Regions from separate parts of the Oribacterium sp. Sow4_G1_1 genome, predicted to be linked through region 2. Evidence: predicted binding sites of a transcription regulator. Region 2 holds the regulator's gene; the other holds the start of a gene.
What was found. The regulator HrcA, encoded in region 2, represses chaperone genes, less so after heat shock. The targets are predictions, from matches to a motif close to TGTTAGCACTCNNNNNNNNNGAGTGCTAACA.

Region 1 (4,194 bases), on a different contig from region 2:
GTAGATGCGTCGTTTCCGGGTTTTTTTAATTTCATGACCTGCCACTGTCTGGATCCGTTTGAAAGCATCATTAAATAGACAAAATATGTTACTATCCACCGAGCCACGCCTTGATTTAACTACGTTTGAATAGTAACCAAAATATGGATAACTGATAACTGATGCCCTGAAATGTAAAATATTCTTGACATAATGACATGTTCTATTATATGCTGTGAATGTAAGATATAATTTACATTATGTCAGAAGGAGGACGACGGATATGTCAGAGATTTTTTCATTCACGGCTGCATTTATCGTGGTTCAGATATTCAAGATCATCATGTTTAAGAAGGATAAGGATTACAGTGGCTATGATGAGCGGCAGGAGCTGATTCGAGGGAGAGCATTTCGTTACGGCTTTTTGACATTGGCCTTCTCGCTTGCAGCTGTGGTGCTGTGGGAGGAGTGCGTCGGTGCACTGCCGATCGAGTTTTCACTTCTCATGATGGCCTGCCTTATGGTGGGATGTCTGGTGGTAATCCTCTATGATATATGGAAGGATGCATACTGGGGCATCCGGCAGGCATCTGGCTCAAACACCGCGATCGTGCTCATGGTGGCGGTGATGGTGATGCAGTACCTCGGTTTCCGGGGGCATGTGAAGCTCGGCGACGTGATCGTGCATGGCGTCCTCACCTGGGATGGCGGCCTCTGTCTGCTGATTTTCGTGTTCTTTGCGCTGATCATCGTGAATCTGCTACTGAAAGCGTGGATGGATAAACGGGGAGGTTCGGCGGAATGAAGAACCTGAAGATGAAATCGGCACGGGCGGCGCTGGACCTGTCCCAGCAGCAGCTGGCAGATCTCGTCGGTGTGTCGCGACAGACCATTAACGCCATCGAAAAGGGCGATTATAATCCGACGATCCGACTCTGCATCGCGATCTGCAAGGCACTGAACCGGACACTGGATGAACTGTTCTGGGAGGCGTGAATGGAAACAATCAGGTTTGGGACTGCGGGCTTCGGTGGGAGCGAAGCGTACTATCAGAAGATTCTTACCAATGTACATGCCGCCATCGATGGAAGTAACACCGTCGTCGGAGAGTACATGTGCCAGGGTAAAATGCCACAGTCTGTACGGGACCGCTATGTGAAGATGAAGGAAATGCCGGATGCAAAGCCGAATCTGGATGCGCTGATCGAGAACTTCGATCGAGCACTTTCACATCCGGACGAGGCAGATCTGAATGACCTTCGGAGAAAGATTACAGGATGAGGTATTCCCCCGGAATCAGTAAACACAAATAAGGATGACCGGAAAGCCGCCGTTAAAGTGCCGGATAGAGTAAAACAGTGCCGGATACGAATGGTAAAATGATGAGTTCCAGATCGACACAAAAAGTTCACAAAATAATTAGCACTCACATCTTGAAAGTGCTAACAAAACGAGTATTATGTTAGTTGTAAGGAGAAAAGGAACAGAAAGCAAAGGAAAAGCAATCCGAAAGGAAGCGCATTCCGAGCCGGTGGTTTCGAAACTCTGAAACATAAAACATTCGGCGATGGGACAGAATCCCGGAGCCCGGTTATACAGGAGGTAAGTGATTATGATGTATATGCCTAGTATTTTCGGTGAGAACTTAATGGATGATTTCTTTAATGATACAAGCTGGCTTGGTTATGAGCCTGCCTACAGCAAGTCGACAGCGAATCTCATGAAGACGGATATCGAGGAGCATGAGAACAACTACGAGATGAAGATCGATCTTCCGGGCTTCAAGAAAGAAGATCTGAAGCTTCAGCTGAAGGATGGTTATCTGAACATCTCTGCTTCGCATAATGAGAACAAGGATGAGAAGGATAAGAGCGGCAAGGTCGTTCGCCAGGAGCGTTACACCGGCTCGATGCAGAGAAGCTTCTACGTCGGTGAGAATGTAAAGCAGAGCGACATCGCTGCGAAGTTTGAAAATGGTGTTCTGGCACTGACCGTTCCGAAGGTGGAGCCGAAGAAGGAAGTGCCGGAAGAGAAGTACATCGCTATCGAGGGCTGATTCCCTCGCGGGCAGTGCCCCGATGGAGACATTGGCCTCCATCCATAAGTTCTGAACTACATCCAGAGCTGCTCTACAGTTCTCTCTGAGAGCTGGAAAACAGAGCGGTTCGCATCTGTCCGATGAGCGGACAGGGAGAACCAGAAGTAAATAAACAGGAGGATATGAATATGTTTATGCCTAGTGTATTTAGTGATGGTGATGATGTGATGAATGAGATGATGAACGAGTGGGGTAATGACTGGAATAAGAACTTCTTCGGTAAGCACAATCCACTGTTTGGTAAGCGTGCACGGAACCTGATGAAGACCGATGTGAAGGAAACCGATAACAGCTATGAGCTGGAGGTCGATCTTCCGGGCTTCAAGAAGGATGAAGTAAAGCTTCAACTGTCCGATGGCTATCTGACCATCTCCGCGGAGAAGGGTCTCGACAAGGACGAGAAGAAGCACGGCAGACTGATTCGCCAGGAGCGTTACGAGGGTGCGATGCAGCGGTCCTTCTATGTAGGTGATGGACTTACGGAGGACGATGTGAAGGCATCCTTTGCAAATGGTGTGTTGAAGATCAGTCTTCCGAAGGCAGAAGCGAAGAAGGCACTGCCGGAAGAGAGCTATATCGAGATCGAGGGATGATACCCGAAAAGCAGTTGCCCGATGAATGCAGGGTGCTTCAGTGAGTGGCTGCACGAACATCTATAGAATGCCCAGACCCTGCGAGGCAGAAATCGCAGTTCATATATACAAAATCACTTAAGCCGGGTGGACACGTAAGGTGCCCGCCCGGTTTTTGTTTAATAAAAAACGACTGGATACACGGTGTATCCAGCCGGTTTTTTCATTACAGCTCTGCGATCGCCTCAATCTCACAAAGCACGCCCTTCGGCAGGGTCTTGACGGCGACACAGCTGCGTGCCGGCTTCGAGCTGAAGTACCGCTCGTAAACCGCATTGAAGGCCGCGAAGTCGTTCATGTCTGCGAGGAAGCAGGTGGTCTTGAAGACCTTCTCGATGCTGGTGCCTGCAGCTTCCATGATGGCAGCTACATTCTTGCAGCTCTGTGCAGCCTGTCCCTCGATATCCTCGCTCTCTACAGCGCCGGTCGCCGGATTCACCGGAATCTGACCGGAAGCAAATACGAAGTTACCTACGATTTTCGCCTGGGAATATGGTCCGATCGCAGCCGGAGCATCGGTAGTGTGTACAGTTGTCATAATAGTAGTCCTCCTTAAGATTTGTATACATTATAGCGAAATATGGTCCGTTCTGCAAAGAGAATCCTACTTCCGCGGCTTCTCTTTGGCCTTATTCCCAGTTCTTCCATATATCTGGTTGATACCCCACGGTAGCCTGGCGGCCATTCCGCACGATCGGCTGCTTCAGCACCATCGGATTTTCGAGTATCTTTTCGAACTTATCTTCCGGTGCGAGATATTTGATCAGCAGATACGCTTTCTGGTCCTTCGTCTTCTCATCGAGAAGCTCTTCTAAGCCACCGACCGCCTGAAGGACCGAATTCAGTTCGCCTTTACTGAGGCCCTTCTCTTTCATATCGACGGACTGGAATTTGATCCCGCGCTCTTTAAAATAGCGCTCGGCTTTTCTCGTGTCGGCACTTTTTTTCGTGCCGAAAATCTGAATATTCATCGAATTCCCTTTCTTCTATGCATTCGTTTTTCTACTTGTGTTTTAATCCGCTTTCCTGGTCGACACCGTAGAGTTATTTATAGACATCTGAGTATCTCCACTGCGCGCCGGATTTCCGCTTCGTCTGTCCGGTAGAGCTCGAATTCACTGATACCCTCGAGGCCCATATGGACATGTTCATTCCGGTAGCGCATGCCACTCGAAAGGATTTTCTTGCCCGACATATGAAAAGCGTGGGCACCGGTCATACCCGCGATTTCGGCAATGTTGTCGGCCTTTACGCCGCCACCAACCAGGATCGTCGGATTCTCTTCCGACATCAGTACGAGCTTCCGCAGCAGCGCGATTCCCGTCTGTGCGTCGCCTTCCTGCCCGGAGCTGAGGATCGTATCGATACCGAGGTCGGCTGCTTTTTCGTAGCAGGCGATCGGATCCGCGCATACATCGAAGGCCCGGTGCAGGGTGATGCCACAGCGACCGTCCGTCGCATCGATCATGCCGCGCATCTGCGCTT
Region 2 (4,194 bases):
ATCTTACCGGCATCCTTGGTTGCCTGACGCTGTGCATCATTGAAGTATGCCGGAACCGTGATGACTGCCTCGCTTACCTTCTCACCGAGGTATGCCTCTGCATCTGCCTTCAGCTTCTGGAGGATCATCGCAGAAATCTCCTGCGGGGTATAGTCCTTACCGTCGATGCTTACCTTATAGTCTGAACCCATATGTCTCTTGATGGAAGAGATGGTACGATCTGCGTTGGTGACGGCCTGACGCTTTGCAGGCTCACCGACGAGTCGCTCACCATTCTTTGTAAAAGCAACGACAGACGGGGTTGTTCTCATACCCTCTGCGTTTGCGATGACGGTCGGCTTACCACCTTCCATAACAGCTACACAGCTGTTTGTCGTACCTAAGTCAATACCAATAATCTTTCCCATAACAATATCTCCTTTATCTAAAACGAAATTATAAAAACTTGTAATCTATCTACTTGCCATCACCGGATTGCTTCCGCGCTCTGGTGAAGGTGCTTCAAACGCCGGTTTCCCGGCGGAATGAACATACTTTATTTTTTAACCTTGACCATCGAGTGACGAACCACCTGGCCCTTGTAGGTATAGCCCTTCATCAGGTCCTGGGTGATCGTATCCTCTTCGGCATCACTCTCAGTATCCGTCATCACGGCGTTGTGCAGGTTCGGATCGAACTTCTCGCCCTCCGCCGGAATGGCCTTTACATCGAGGTCCTCAAACATCTTCTCAAGCTGCTTATAGATGCCGCGTACGCCCTTCGTAAAGGCGTCGTCCTCATCCTCCGGATCGACGGTACCGAGCGCACGCTCGAAATTATCGACCACCGGAAGCAGCTTCTCGATGACCTCTCGTGCACCGAAATCGAAGTTCTGTGACTTCTCCTTCTCGGTCCGCTTACGGTAATTATCAAACTCGGCATAGAGGCGGATGTACTTATCCTTCTGCTCTGCCAGCGCGTCCTCATACTTCTTTTTCAGCTTTTCAGTTTCTGCATCCGAAGCTTCCGGTGTCGCACTCTGCTCAGCGCTCTCTGCCTCTCCGGCATCCTTTGCATTGCTTTCCTTCGTTTCTGTATCCTTCACAGCATCTGCTGCCGGAGCTTCCTGCTCCGCCGTCTTTCCTGCATTGGTCTCCTCGGTGCCCTGCTCCTCAGAAGACTTCTTTAACTCTTCGTCTATCAAGATAACCTCCTATCACATCCTGTCCGGATGTTCCGTTCATTCTCTGTACATCTCTATGACCGAAATGCCTGATCCATCTCTCCCTGAATCTTCGAGAGAACCTCCAGCACTTTTTCGTAATCCATGCGTTTCGGTCCGATGACACCGATCGTTCCTCGAAGCCCGTTACCGAGCTCGTAATTTGCGGTGACCACGGAGCAGTCCGCCATGTTTTCCATCGGCGATTCACTGCCGATGTATACCTGAATCTGATTTTTCTTTTCCGGCTCGTTTCCCTGCACTTCATGGACCAACTCGGCGAGCTCATCCTTCGATTCGAAGGCATTGATAAGGCGGGAAGCATTGTCCGACTCCGTGAGCTCCGGATACTTGAAAATATTCGTAGCACCGGACGTATAGATGCGTGCATCCCCGGATCGGATATCCAGTATGTTGATGATTGCCTGAAGGATCGCACCCACTGCATCCTTATGCTGTGTCCGGGCGAGGATCTGTCCGATCCGCCCCTCGGTGATTTCTTCACCACTCAGGCCATCCAGTGTGTCGTTCAGGAGCATGTTGATACTCAGCATACGGTTAAAGTCCAGCTCATCCTGTCCGCTCAGCATCACCGTTGCGGTTCGAACGATGTTGCCCTGCATCATGATGACGAGAAGCACTCTTCTCGCATCCACGATCGACGTCTGGATGAACTTGATCTTATTCGTATGAATCGACGGCTCGGTGACCACCGCAGCGTAGTTAGTATCCTGTGCCAGATTCTTTACGAGCTGCTTCAGGGTCGTCTCCAGCTTATCGACCTTCTCGAACATCTCCGTTTTCACATCATCGATTTCATGCTGATGATGCTCCATCAGCTGATCGACATAGAAGCGGTATCCCTTATCACTCGGGATACGACCGGCGGAGGTATGCGGCTGCATGATGTAGCCCATTTCCTCGAGGTCGCTCATCTCGTTACGGATCGTAGCAGAACTAAGGCTGAGTCCGGAATACTTGCTGATCGTACGCGAGCCGACCGGTTCACCGGTCTCCAGATAGTTTTTAATAATCGTTGTAAGGATGACCACCTTACGCTGATCCAGCTCCATCTCTGCCACCTCCTCTTCGTCTGTTAGCACTCGAAATATCGGAGTGCTAACATCTATTTGCTATATTACTCGATTTTGGAATGATGTCAAGGATTAGCCTCGATGAATTTGTGAAAAAATCGTGAAGAAAGGGAGCCGACCGCTATGGCCAGCTCCCCTTCTTCACGATATTCTGTTTTTTAAATTCCGTCGAATCGAGGGCGCTTACGGAAGGACGTATACGTCGGCATACGCAAGTATGTTTCGCGCCTCCGCATGGGTGTTATAAAACACATCGATGTGTGCCCCACGCACTCCACCGCCACAGTCCTCTGCGACGTACTCATGGCCGTTGATCAGAAGATGCGTGCCATACGGAATCACGCGTGGGTCGACTGCAACCGTCCTGCCGGCGGTCGCACGTGCGCCGGTCGCGGTACGTGTACCATAGCCCTCGGAGCATCTGGCGCACGGGCAGTAGCCTGTCAGCTTGAAGCGCCCCAGCGGCGTCGCCTGCCGGCCATCGATCGACACCGTCTGTCCCGACAACGGTGTCGCCTGCTGCTTCTGCTTCGCTTCTTCTACTGCCTGTGCAGCATACGTTTCCTGTACGGTGGTGAAGTGTGGGTTGGTGCTGGTATTGAAGAAAAGTACATTGCCCAGGCTCTGAGATGCATAAACGCCGGAGCTTGCGCTCTCATCTGCATACGTACGCATGGACATCGCCATCGTAAGAATCATCAGTACGATGAGCATCGTCATCTTCCCGATCATACCTCTCTGCTTTTGTAGATTTAAACTCAAAATAACCTCCTGTGTGTGCGCCGGTGTCTCTAACTTCTCTTTCCGTTTTTTCTCACATGAACCGGCATGAACGAAGAGCTCCGGATCGGAGCGAGCTCAACGCACGAAAGTATACGGACAAATCCAAAAAATTGTCAAGCCCCTCATCTATCAGTCATACGCTTATACGCGTATGACTGCGCATTATTTCATCGGAGAGTCGAGTGTGTGATTATAAAAAGTTTATAAGATCGTAAGAATTAAAAAAGTGAAAAATCACGCATTTGCGTGTGATTTTTCACTTTTTTCAAGTCTTTATTTTACTGTTTTTTCGCTTCCCGCGTCCTCTTCAAGACCGAAATAAACGGATGAAAACACCCCCTGTTTCGTCTTGCTCCGGCAGCTGTATCGGGACGAATCTCAGCGCCTGTTTCGTGCATCCGCGAGGAGATCGATGTCCCGCTTCAGCTCTTCGGAACGGCCACAAAAACCTCTGCGAAACGGTGTCCGAGGGCGGTCACACCGAAGGCTTCTTCGTAGCTGTTGTAGTAGATATCAATCAGATTTCCCTTCACGGCACTGCCGATATCCTCAACCGTATACACCGTATGATGAATGAAAACCTTCGTCCCCATCGGCAGGATGGTCGTATCCGCCGCGATCGTATGGTCTGCCTTCGGCCAGGTGCCGGAATTGGTTTTTCCATTTCCGTAGTAGCCGGTGATCTGGAAGATGCCGAGGGAGCTGCCCTTCGTATACTTCGTGGACTCCTCGGTCACGACGGCCCCGATCGGTGTTTCGCCTGTACGCGTACCGACGCTCGCCGCTGCTTCCTCCTGTGCGATCTGTGCCGCCAGGTCCGCTGCCTCCGCCTGCTCTGCCGCCAGTTTCTCCTGCAGTGCTGTGGACGGATCCGTCGCGCTGCCCGCTGCTGCCGTCGTCGCGATCGCGCTTCCTGAAGAAGCATTCGCAACCGGCGCCGGGCTCTCTGCAGATGACGCTGTCCCTGTCGTCACGGTCGTGCTCTCCGCAGCCGGCGTGGTGGTACTTTTTCCCTTGCGTCCGCTTCGCGCGGTCACCAGAACCGGCCTTTCTGCACCATCTGTCGTCGTTGTATCCTGCGGGTTCATCGTGCCTGTGTAATAAGTCGACTGACTC

Region 1: the regulator HrcA is predicted to act here: its motif matches at 1,397-1,427, upstream of ACTQ52_RS07360 (Hsp20/alpha crystallin family protein).

What each region holds. Positions count from the first base shown of each region.
Region 1 covers NZ_JBQKLS010000009.1:98,704-102,897, reverse strand. The annotation lists gene ACTQ52_RS07375 (hypothetical protein) at 263-784, shown strand; gene ACTQ52_RS07370 (helix-turn-helix transcriptional regulator) at 781-975, shown strand; partial or broken gene ACTQ52_RS07365 (flavodoxin family protein) at 991-1,260, shown strand; gene ACTQ52_RS07360 (Hsp20/alpha crystallin family protein) at 1,595-2,035, shown strand; gene ACTQ52_RS07355 (Hsp20/alpha crystallin family protein) at 2,254-2,670, shown strand; gene ACTQ52_RS07350 (RidA family protein) at 2,876-3,247, opposite strand; gene ACTQ52_RS07345 (arsenate reductase family protein) at 3,339-3,680, opposite strand; gene ACTQ52_RS07340 (copper homeostasis protein CutC) at 3,758-4,194, opposite strand, start outside.
Region 2 covers NZ_JBQKLS010000015.1:2,813-7,006, forward strand. The annotation lists gene dnaK (molecular chaperone DnaK) at 1-407, opposite strand, end outside; gene grpE (nucleotide exchange factor GrpE) at 536-1,183, opposite strand; gene hrcA (heat-inducible transcriptional repressor HrcA) at 1,237-2,274, opposite strand; gene ACTQ52_RS09665 (3D domain-containing protein) at 2,479-3,057, opposite strand; gene ACTQ52_RS09670 (3D domain-containing protein) at 3,501-4,194, opposite strand, start outside.